3 regions of the Cytobacillus sp. Bac17 genome follow, and region 2 is predicted to be linked to each of the others. Evidence: predicted binding sites of a transcription regulator. Region 2 holds the regulator's gene; each other region holds the start of a gene.
The links. The regulator LexA, encoded in region 2, represses DNA repair genes until DNA is damaged. The targets are predictions, from matches to a motif close to CGAACATATGTTCG.
Positions count from the first base shown of each region.

Region 1: NR125_RS06970 (DUF6434 domain-containing protein) is a predicted target of LexA. The motif match lies at 1,652-1,665, and genes of this name have one in related genera.
Region 3: NR125_RS14525 (YolD-like family protein) is a predicted target of LexA. The motif match lies at 1,620-1,633, and genes of this name have one in related genera.

Region 1 is NZ_JALJRC010000003.1:67,311-70,571, forward strand. It holds gene NR125_RS06960 (hypothetical protein) at 113-322, shown strand; gene NR125_RS06965 (GrpB family protein) at 371-901, opposite strand; gene NR125_RS06970 (DUF6434 domain-containing protein) at 1,057-1,617, opposite strand; gene NR125_RS06975 (restriction endonuclease) at 1,792-2,355, shown strand; gene NR125_RS06980 (cysteine hydrolase family protein) at 2,486-3,043, opposite strand.
Region 2 is NZ_JALJRC010000001.1:388,337-391,597, reverse strand. It holds gene NR125_RS29870 (hypothetical protein) at 1-118, opposite strand, end outside; gene NR125_RS01970 (DUF4257 domain-containing protein) at 444-728, opposite strand; gene lexA (transcriptional repressor LexA) at 1,014-1,637, opposite strand; gene yneA (cell division suppressor protein YneA) at 1,793-2,125, shown strand; gene NR125_RS01955 (YneB family resolvase-like protein) at 2,135-2,782, shown strand; gene NR125_RS01950 (DUF896 domain-containing protein) at 2,926-3,159, shown strand.
Region 3 is NZ_JALJRC010000011.1:35,691-38,951, reverse strand. It holds gene NR125_RS14540 (N-acetylmuramoyl-L-alanine amidase) at 1-567, shown strand, start outside; gene NR125_RS14535 (DUF1827 family protein) at 584-883, opposite strand; gene NR125_RS14530 (YhjD family protein) at 897-1,256, opposite strand; gene NR125_RS14525 (YolD-like family protein) at 1,259-1,588, opposite strand; gene NR125_RS14520 (hypothetical protein) at 1,719-1,919, shown strand; gene NR125_RS14515 (LexA family protein) at 1,912-2,133, shown strand; gene NR125_RS14510 (hypothetical protein) at 2,154-2,663, opposite strand; gene NR125_RS14505 (helix-turn-helix transcriptional regulator) at 2,667-2,867, opposite strand; gene NR125_RS14500 (hypothetical protein) at 3,028-3,261, shown strand, end outside.

The sequences.
Region 1 (3,261 bases), on a different contig from region 2:
TATTTGGAAGATAAATCCTTTTGAAAGATATTAATGGGATTTTATGTTAATATGTAGATATATGTTATTTAACTAACAGACAGTTATTAAGATTAATCGAAAGGAGGATTTTATGAACACTCAAAATAAACACACCACAAAAGCAATAGGAATTTCATTGTTAATAACTATATTTGCCTTTTTCAATGTGGATATTCCTAAACCTTATACAGTAATTTATTTACTCTTCGTATCTGTTGCTTCATTCATAAGCATTTATTTAATTTCAATGATTACTGCAAAAGCATACCAAAAGTTTGTTAAGCACATTGGCTGTAATTAAAATCCTTTTAACCTAATGCCATAATTGTGAAGGAATGAGAGCATATTGCTATTCCTCTGCATTTAATTTCCTTGCTTCCCCAGACCAAACAAGTGCTTTTTTCTCCATTTCCTTCACAAATGCCTTTTTTGCTTGGCTATACTCACTTGTGTCATCAAACCTTTTTGCTAATTCTTCCTTGAATTTAGTGTACCTTGCTGCTTCAGCAGGATGGGACCGCAGATAATCTCTAAATATTAGGTGCCGTTCTATTTGGGGGTTATCAAATTGATAGAAATGCAAATGATGAGATCGGTTTTCCCCGCCTTTTCGAAATAATCGTCTTCCTGTAATTCCCCATTCACCAGCAGCCTCATATCCTAGGTTTTTCATTTCTTCATTAAAACTGTCTATCTTTTCGATGTCCTTCACAATAAATATCATATCGATTACAGGCTTTGCCTTCATCCCCTGGACCGCAGTACTGCCAAAATGTTCACATTTTATGATGTCATCTTTAAAGATGGTTTTGAGAAACTGTGCCTCTACTTCATACATTAAAGCCCAATTATCGCTAAATTCCGTAAGCCGAATCTTCATTTGGAGACCTCCATTATAAAACTTACATTGGGTAATTCATCCACAATTAGTTGTTGCTCCAAACCCTTTCAACCACACCCATTCCTGCCCATTAAATTCCATTCTGCATCTACTCTAATTAATTGATTAACTTCAAACCTGCTTTCATATGTAAATCAGCCTCTGTATTTGTTGCTTCCTGGCAGTTTTTTTAATACATTCCAGGCTTTAATGGCCTCTTCTCGATTACTGCCTTTGTTTTTTGGGTCTGCAAAATAATCTCTGGTGAACTGATTATATTCGAATTGAGACCCTATTTGTTTTTTATAAGACGGATTCTTTTTTCTTTCTTCCTCTTCATACCAAGCATGAACCACATCACGATATGTTTTGCCTGCATTTTCTTTAAAATAATTTTGAATATAAGTCGAAAAATGAAATTTAGGGATAATTGATTTGAAGAAGGCTCTTACGGTCTGGCTGCAGCGGTGATTTTCTGTGATGACAGTATCTAAATTTAATTCTGACAAAACATCTTTAGAAGGGGACTTTTTTTTCTTTGCTGGCTTGTTTATTTCTCCTGTCTGAAGAAATGCTGCTATTCTATCCGTAATCTCCATTTTAGAGCCAGCAGCACTCATTCCATTCTCTCTGCAAAAAACTTGCAGTTCTTCTTTTAACCAATAATAGCTGAGGAAATCTTTTACTTCCAAATCCTTTCTTAGTTCCGGCCTCAAGTATTCTACCTCCATTTTAAGATAATAATATTATAAAACACATGTTCGTAAATGTAAATTTTACCAATATATTTTGGCGATTCCAATCTTTTTAGATATTCCTATTCTTGCCGCCCAAATGATTTGTGATATAACAAGATTAGAAGACTTTTAGAATGAAGGATGTGTTACAGGTTGAATGAACGTCATCATCTAATACTTTGGTTTATGATCATCCTGGTGCCGATTATTGTCTTTATGAATACGAACAATTGGGAAAATGCATTTCTGACTTTTTTGGGAGAGGTGATTTTCTATCTCGTTTACGGATTGTTTTGGTTTCGCCGTGATCAGAAAAGTCAGGCGGATTCCGAAATCTGGCTGATCAGCAAACTTTCAGATGAGCAATTAGAGGATTTCTCCATCTCTCTATTATCCAAACTTGGTTATATAGTTACAAAACCGATTGATGAGAATCCGGATATAAGTTTTTTACTCGCCTCTCCATCGGGGTATCAAGTGATTGTTAAAGTCAAAAGCCATAAAAGAGAAGTCGGAATACGCCTAGTCCAAAAAACTTTAAGGCAAATGGATATTTTTGATGCTGCTGAATGCTGGGTCATCACAAATGAGCGTTTCACCCGTCAAGCAATTGAATTTGCCGAAGCAAACAATATGCGTTTATATGACAGGCAACAGTTTATAAAATGGATTCTAAAAGCGAAAAAAGGGGAAAAAATACGGGGGCAGCATTCTTGATGTTCAGGAAATTCCTGTATACCTCTACTTTCATGAATGCCTATCTTTCACAAATTAAATATCCCAATTTCACAGTAAGAAATTGGGAATCTATTGTTAATAAGGAATATCTCTATACTATAATTTCAATTCACCTATATGAATCATGTATCGGATGAAACAAGTCTTCCGCTGCATTTCTGACAACTGAAAAATGTTCCACATTGTAATGGCCGTGAAGAGTATCATTATGATGCTTGATAATTTGTTCTGCACTTAAAGCATCGCTGTCCGTTGTTGAATGTCCATCACCTACTAATGTGACATCCAATCCACTAATAGTTGCGGTTCTAACTGCACTGTCTATACAGTGCTGGGTTTTACACCCCATTATAACAACATGCTTGACCTTTTGAGATTTAAGGTGATCCAGCAGTCCTGTTCCATGGAAGGAATTCGTCGCAGCTTTATCAAAGAACTTCGTTTCCGCAGGCACATTAATTTCTTCGTGAACCTGAAATCCTTTGCCTTTCCCTTCAGCAACATCTAAATCCCTAACAAAGACAACTGGAATACTGGATTGCTTTGCCTTTTCGATCACTAAATTGATATTCCCAATAAGCCGCTCTTTATTAAAAACTTTACTTTCTTTTATATTCCCATCAATTAACTCCTGTTGGGCATCAATAATTAATAATGTTTGATTCAAATGATTTTCCCCTTTCAATACCTATAAAGTTATTTGAGATCTGTTCCCCATAGTATTTTCATGCCAATATATTGATTGTCATAATAACATTGTCCGAAAATTTTATCTAAATTTTTAGACATTTTTGATTTTAACATATTAATCAGTTCAATAAAATATGTTTAAGTTCCTTATTCGAATGCTTTACTGTGAAACCTGGACGTTCATTCAATCATCTT
Region 2 (3,261 bases):
GATTTATATCTGCTGGTATAAAGCCAGTCACAATATTCCCTAAAGCTAAGATAAGAATAAATATGGTTGCTAGCCGGTTTAGTCCTGTTTTCAAGGGTTTGTGAAAGATATAAAACACCAATGCTGCACTTATATAAAAAAATCCATTGGGCCTTTGCTTATTCCTTTTTTATCTTAGTTTCACTATACTTAATTGCCCATTGGTTCAGCAGAAGGAGCAGTTTTGAAAAAATAGTTAAAGAGGATTTCTAACGGCAAGGATTAGTATTTATGTTTCGTACGCAAGTACATCCCTTGGAGCAACGAACACTACATGAGCAATTACTTTAAAAATTCGAAAACACTCTGTTTGCATGAGCAGGGGGTTTTTACATAGCTAAAATACAAAAACCCCGTTTCTAAGTGAACGAGGTTTTAACTAATTTGTATTTCCCTGCATCTCTCTATTCTTTATGTCTGATCTTTAGGAAATCGAGACATGTCAGCAGTGCATCTCCTCCAAATCCTGCAATTACCGCAAGGAGCACTACCTTTAAGGCAGAGTCAGGATCTGAAGATACGACCAAAAAAACAGCCGCTAAAGCCCCCATGATTACTTCTTCAAAGACCCCCAGATAGATGAATTTTTTTGTCCTTCTGGGTTTGACCATTTTGCCTTCTTTCCGAATATGTCCAACGACACCGACCAGCCCACCAATCAACAAAGCGAAGGTAATGTTCAAAAACATTTTTTCTTCACACTCCTAAAGTCGAGATTTTGGACAAGCGACCTTAGGTTGATTCTCGGTGTATTACCATTATATAGAAAGTGGCTATAAAATAATATGCATAAAAATACCGAATTTTCTGAATAATAAAATAGTCATACATGACTGCAACTTAGTACCAACAGAAAAGGTATCAGTTACTTTCGTATGATTTCACTAATAGCATCAGGTAATAGGAACTGATAACCTTCTTAAAATTGGAAAAAATAAAAAGCAGGCAGTGGCTGCCTGCTTTTTATCATTCTATTAATGCATATGGCGGTATACACCTATAACTTTGCCAAGGATGGAAACATTTCGAAGGATGATAGGTTCCATTGTAGAGTTTTCCGGCTGAAGCCGGATATAGTCTTTTTCTTTAAAGAATCTTTTGACAGTTGCTTCATCTTCCTCTGTCATGGCAACCACGATATCTCCATTATTAGCAGTGCTCTGCTGTTTGACGATGACATAGTCGCCATCAAGGATTCCGGCTTCAATCATACTTTCCCCCATGATTTCAAGCATGAATACATGCTCATCAGCTGGTGCCATTCTTTCTGGAAGAGGGAAGTATTCTTCAACATTTTCAATGGCTGTTATCGGCTGCCCTGCAGTTACTTTACCGACGATCGGAACATTGACTGCACTGACCTTAGGGATGTGAGAAGACTCGTCCAGATCTAAAATTTCAATGGCGCGCGGTTTAGTAGGATCTCTGCGGATCAGCCCTTTGCTTTCAAGACGGGCGAGATGGCCGTGAACTGTTGAGCTTGAAGCCAGGCCGACTGCTTCCCCGATCTCCCTTACAGAAGGCGGATAGCCTCTCAATTTAACTTCCTCTTTAATAAACTCTAATATATCTTGCTGCCTTTTTGATAATTTCACCATCTTTACGCACCTCGTATGTTTTTGTTGTCTCAATTATAGCATCAATTACCATATGATACAAACATAAGTTCGAATTTTTATTGACACAAAACAAATGTTCGGTCTATAATAAAAACATCAAATGCGAACATACATTCTTTTAGAGGTGGTATATCATGCTGAAAAAATTGTGGAAATCATATTCTTATGCTATTATTCTCTTCGTTTTAAGCCTGACAGCATCGTTTATTATGCTCATTCAGATAGAGACACCTGATACGGAAAAGTTTGTGAAAGTCACTGTTGCAGAAGGTGACTCTTTATGGGAAATTGCTGAGAGTTTTTCGGCTGAACATTCGCTGTCTACAGATCAATTTATTAATTGGGTCGAACAAAATAATGAGATAGCGGCAGGCAGGATTTTTCCGGGCGATGAAATTGTTATTCCAGTAAAAGCACTGGATGACGAGCCTTATAAAGAGCTTGCCAGTTCAGACTTTTATGAATAAGGAGAAGTTATGAAAGCAATTATTTACTGCAGGGTTAGTACAACAAAGGATACTCAGGAAACGTCCCTTTCAAGACAGGAAGAAGAGCTGGTGAATCTGGCGAAAAAGCATGATTTTGAAGTAGTCAAGGTGATACGCGAACAGGCCAGTGGATATGACCTTGAAAGAGACGGTATATTGGAGCTTTTAGACTTAATTAAAGAAAAGGATATCAAGGTTGTCCTCATTCAGGATGAAACCAGGCTGGGGCGGGGTAATGCAAAGATAGCGATACTCCATTGCATCCTAAAGGAAGAAGTTCAGCTGTACAGCATTTCGAATAACGGCCAGCTCGAGCTTTCGGAATCAGATTCGATGGTGCTGAACATTGTTGGGATGGTAGAAGAATATCAGAGAAAGCTTCATAACATCAAAATTAGACGCGGCATGCAGCGGGCTGTTGATAAGGGATACCGCCCCGAGAAGAACTTAAGCAATCAGGGAACAAATGGCGGCAGAGAAAGAATAGAGGTGCCGATAGAGGAAATTGTCCGGCTAAGGAAAAACGAGTTAACATTTGCAGAGATTGCTGCAACACTCAGAGGCTTTGGCTATAATATCTCAAAAGCAACAGTCCACAGAAGGTATAAAGAGTATATGGAATCACTTGTTGAATAGAGCACTTTTCTTGTCAAAAGTGTTCTTTTTTAGTATGATGGCAGTTGAGTTTCAGTATTGTTCCATATCTGAAGCTATTGTATAATAAAAACTTCTATCAGAATATCCAAAGGTAAACTTTTGATATAAAGGAGCTTTAATATATGCTGCCAAAACAAAAACTTGCCCGAATTAATGAACTGGCAAAGAAGGCAAAGGAATCAGGTTTAACAGAAGCAGAAGCAAAAGAACAGACTTCTCTCCGCAAAGAGTATTTGGAGACTTTTCGCTCTGGCATGCTGAACACGCTTAAAGGTGTTACAATCGTTGACCCGAAAGGAAATGACGTAACTCCGAAAAAGCTAAAAGACTTCCAAAATAAAAACCGCCTTCACTAATATTATAATTGCAAGGGATACACAATGCTGTATTCCTTCTTTTAATAGAAAGCGGAGATGACTTCTATTACCGGCTATCTCCGCTTTTTTTACATACGCCGG
Region 3 (3,261 bases), on a different contig from region 2:
GAATATGATAATGTTTCAATCCGGATGAGTCGGACTGGAGATCAAACTGTCTCCTTATCTGAGCGCACGAATGCAGCCAATGCTTGGGGAGCTGACTTCTTATTATCAGTTCATATTAACGCAGGTGGTGGTACAGGATATGAGGATTATGTTTATCCAGGAGTTGGGGCACCCACCACCACTTATCAAAACAATATTCATGCTGAGATAATTAAGCTGGTAGATTTCTATGATAGGGGTAAGAAACAGGCTAACTTCCACATGCTACGTGAATCAGCTATGCCGGCACTTCTTACCGAAAATGGTTTTATTGATAATGCCAATGATGCAGGTAAATTAAAATCAGCTACTTTTATTGAAAATCTCGCTCGTGGCCATGTGAATGGAATCGTGAAGAGTTTCAATCTTCCAAGAAAGAGCTCTGCAGTATATCATACTGTTGTTTCTGGAGATACAGTTTACTCTTTAAGCAGAACTTATGGAAGCACTGTGCAACAAATCAAAGATTGGAATAACCTTGATGATAATTACACTATTTATGTTGGACAAGTGCTTCGAGTTAAGTAAATAAGAAAAGCCCTTCTCAATGGAGAGGGGCTTTTTCCTTTACCAAACGAATGTGAATTATTCCTCTTACGCCTTCTTTCACAAGCAATGTTTCACCATAAGCCTTCATAATTTTTCTCACTGCATAATCTATTTCTGACATTCTAACTGGTCTGTTAATATTAGAAATACTTATGTGTTTATTTTCTCCATCAGTGCTAAACACTACCCTAGTGTCCTTACAGTCATATACTTTAACCTTTTGACCAGCTAAGGGACCCTTCTCCACTCTTGAAACTAATTCAATGTTTTCCTTTGTAACATCTTTAAATTTCATTAAAAACACCCTCTCATTTATATCGTTTATATAAATAATGCTCCAGTAACTCCTGGACTTTATTCCGGATACGAGGATTAAAATAATTATGCTGTTCTTCAAACCCTTTATATATGAATAAAAACATTGTAAAATCTTCGTCCCTGGCTACTTGCTCAACCTTCATCCTATCTTTCCTCATGGCATTCTTCGTTTCTTTTAAGTCCCTTTGTACAGCCTTTATTGTTTCCTCAATTAATTGAAGATAAGGCTCTTTTAGCTTAAAGCCCGCCTTATCAATTATGATTCGATCGCGTTCCAGAATGGTCAGCAGCATAGGAAGATACATTGCTTGTTCTAAAATATCGCGGTCTTTCTCTGGAATCCTGGTCATCTCTATACCCTTTCAACACCCGTAATTTCTTCAATCATTATTTTTCTTTTTCCTTCATCACATTCAAATAAAATGTATTTCATTAGCATATCCACCTTATCGACTATTCCAGTAATAGCCTTAAAAAAACCATCCTGCCAGATCGTCACCTTAATTGGTATTGTATTATTCAGTGAATCCATAACAACAAATCCAATCTCTTCAAACTCCTGTTCATCCAGCTGTGGCTTCTTTTGTTTCTTATCATCATAGGTTATCTGTTTAAGCATTTTTACATGCTCAGGCATAAAGAATGCAGATTGCCATTTCTTTTTTCCGCGATCACGAATCATTTCCTTTCAGCTCCTTATACTATAAATTATACAAACATTTGTTCGAAAATCAACTTGAAATCGAACGCGTGTTTGTATATTATTATGTCAAAAGGAGCTGAAAGTGATGAATTGCTTATTTAAATACTCAATGGAAAATAAATTACCGATTGATTTAATCTATATAAATGATGCTGGGGAGCTTACACACAGATCAGTTATTGTAAGAAAAATAACTGTGGAGGGCATTTTGACTTTTGATATTGGTAAACAGCAGCTGAGATCATTTAAACGAGCAAACATTTTATCAGCTGCCAAACAACGTAGAAAAAGAGGGGTAAATTATGCGTAAACTATCGAAGAGACAAAAGGAAACTTTAGAAGCCATAAATCAATATATAAATAAACACAATTATCCACCGGCATTTCGTGACATTGCAGATATGTTGGGATTAAAATCACCATCCACAGTTAGTGATCTGCTTCATAAATTAAAAGACAAAGGATATATCAGCTGGGAGCCAACACCACCAAGAACGCTGCGCATAATAAAAACCGCCTCTTAATTGAGACGGTTTGTTTTTTATTATTTTAAGTTGCTGAATATAAAATCTTCAACTTTAGGTACCCCTGTGTTTTTGTCAGAGAAAAAAATAGCGGCATAACTACCATCTTCATTTTCCCATTTATATGAGGTTAAAGTGGCGTGGCTCATTTTAGTTTCATTGCTTAAAGTTCCTTCCTGCCCAATAATTGACACCACTTCCTCATAAGTCATTCCTTTATGAATTAGATCAGATTCAGCTTTGCTTACTAATGGTTCCGTTTCCTTAACCTCCTGGACTACACTCGCTGCTTCTTCAGTTGATTTTGGTGCAACATTGTCTTCATACCATTGATCAGTTTCTTCGTCAGACATTTCATCAACTACTGGTGAATTCCCAAGAGGTATTAAAATTAATACCGAGACAACGAGTGCTAATGCACTAATTGAAAGTCGCTTGGCGCCGTATTTTTCCCTCTTGAACAAAAAGAAAATAGTAAGCATTCCTAATGCGACTGTTATTACAAAAAGCCCAACAAACAAATAATACATTATTTAATCCTCCTCAAGATCTGCTAAATCATCAATAGATACTCCTAATTTACGTGCAATAATTGCCGATTGTTTCAAATCTGGCTGAGTTTTATTTTGTCTCCATTTTGAAAAGGTGGTTTCCGTTACTTCACAAGCTTTAGCGATATGTTTGTTCTTTAACCCCTGCTTATCCATCCAATAATCTATTTTATTTTTAAACATATGTGGCCTCCAATAGCTTTTATAACCATTTCCACACTTTGATTTGAATTCCTTTAAAGATAAGTTTGATAAAAATTTAACTTTTCTTTGAAAGACAGGCAATTTTATAGTCAAATGCCCATATATTGTATCAGACACTGACAGAAAGAGGTGGAGATACATGATTAATGGAATAATAAGAAGCATTTTTGATGGTTATAGGGAAAGTGAGGTGACTAAGAGGAGAATGTATGAAAGCAGTTTTAATGAACTGGATGAAACTGAATATCTATTTTCCTCTGACTATCTTAATCAACTGTATTTCAGCGCAAAAACTGCAGATGATTGCTGGACCATCATGAACTATCTGGAACGGTACCAATGTGTGGATTCTGGAATTGAAAGCTATGACGAA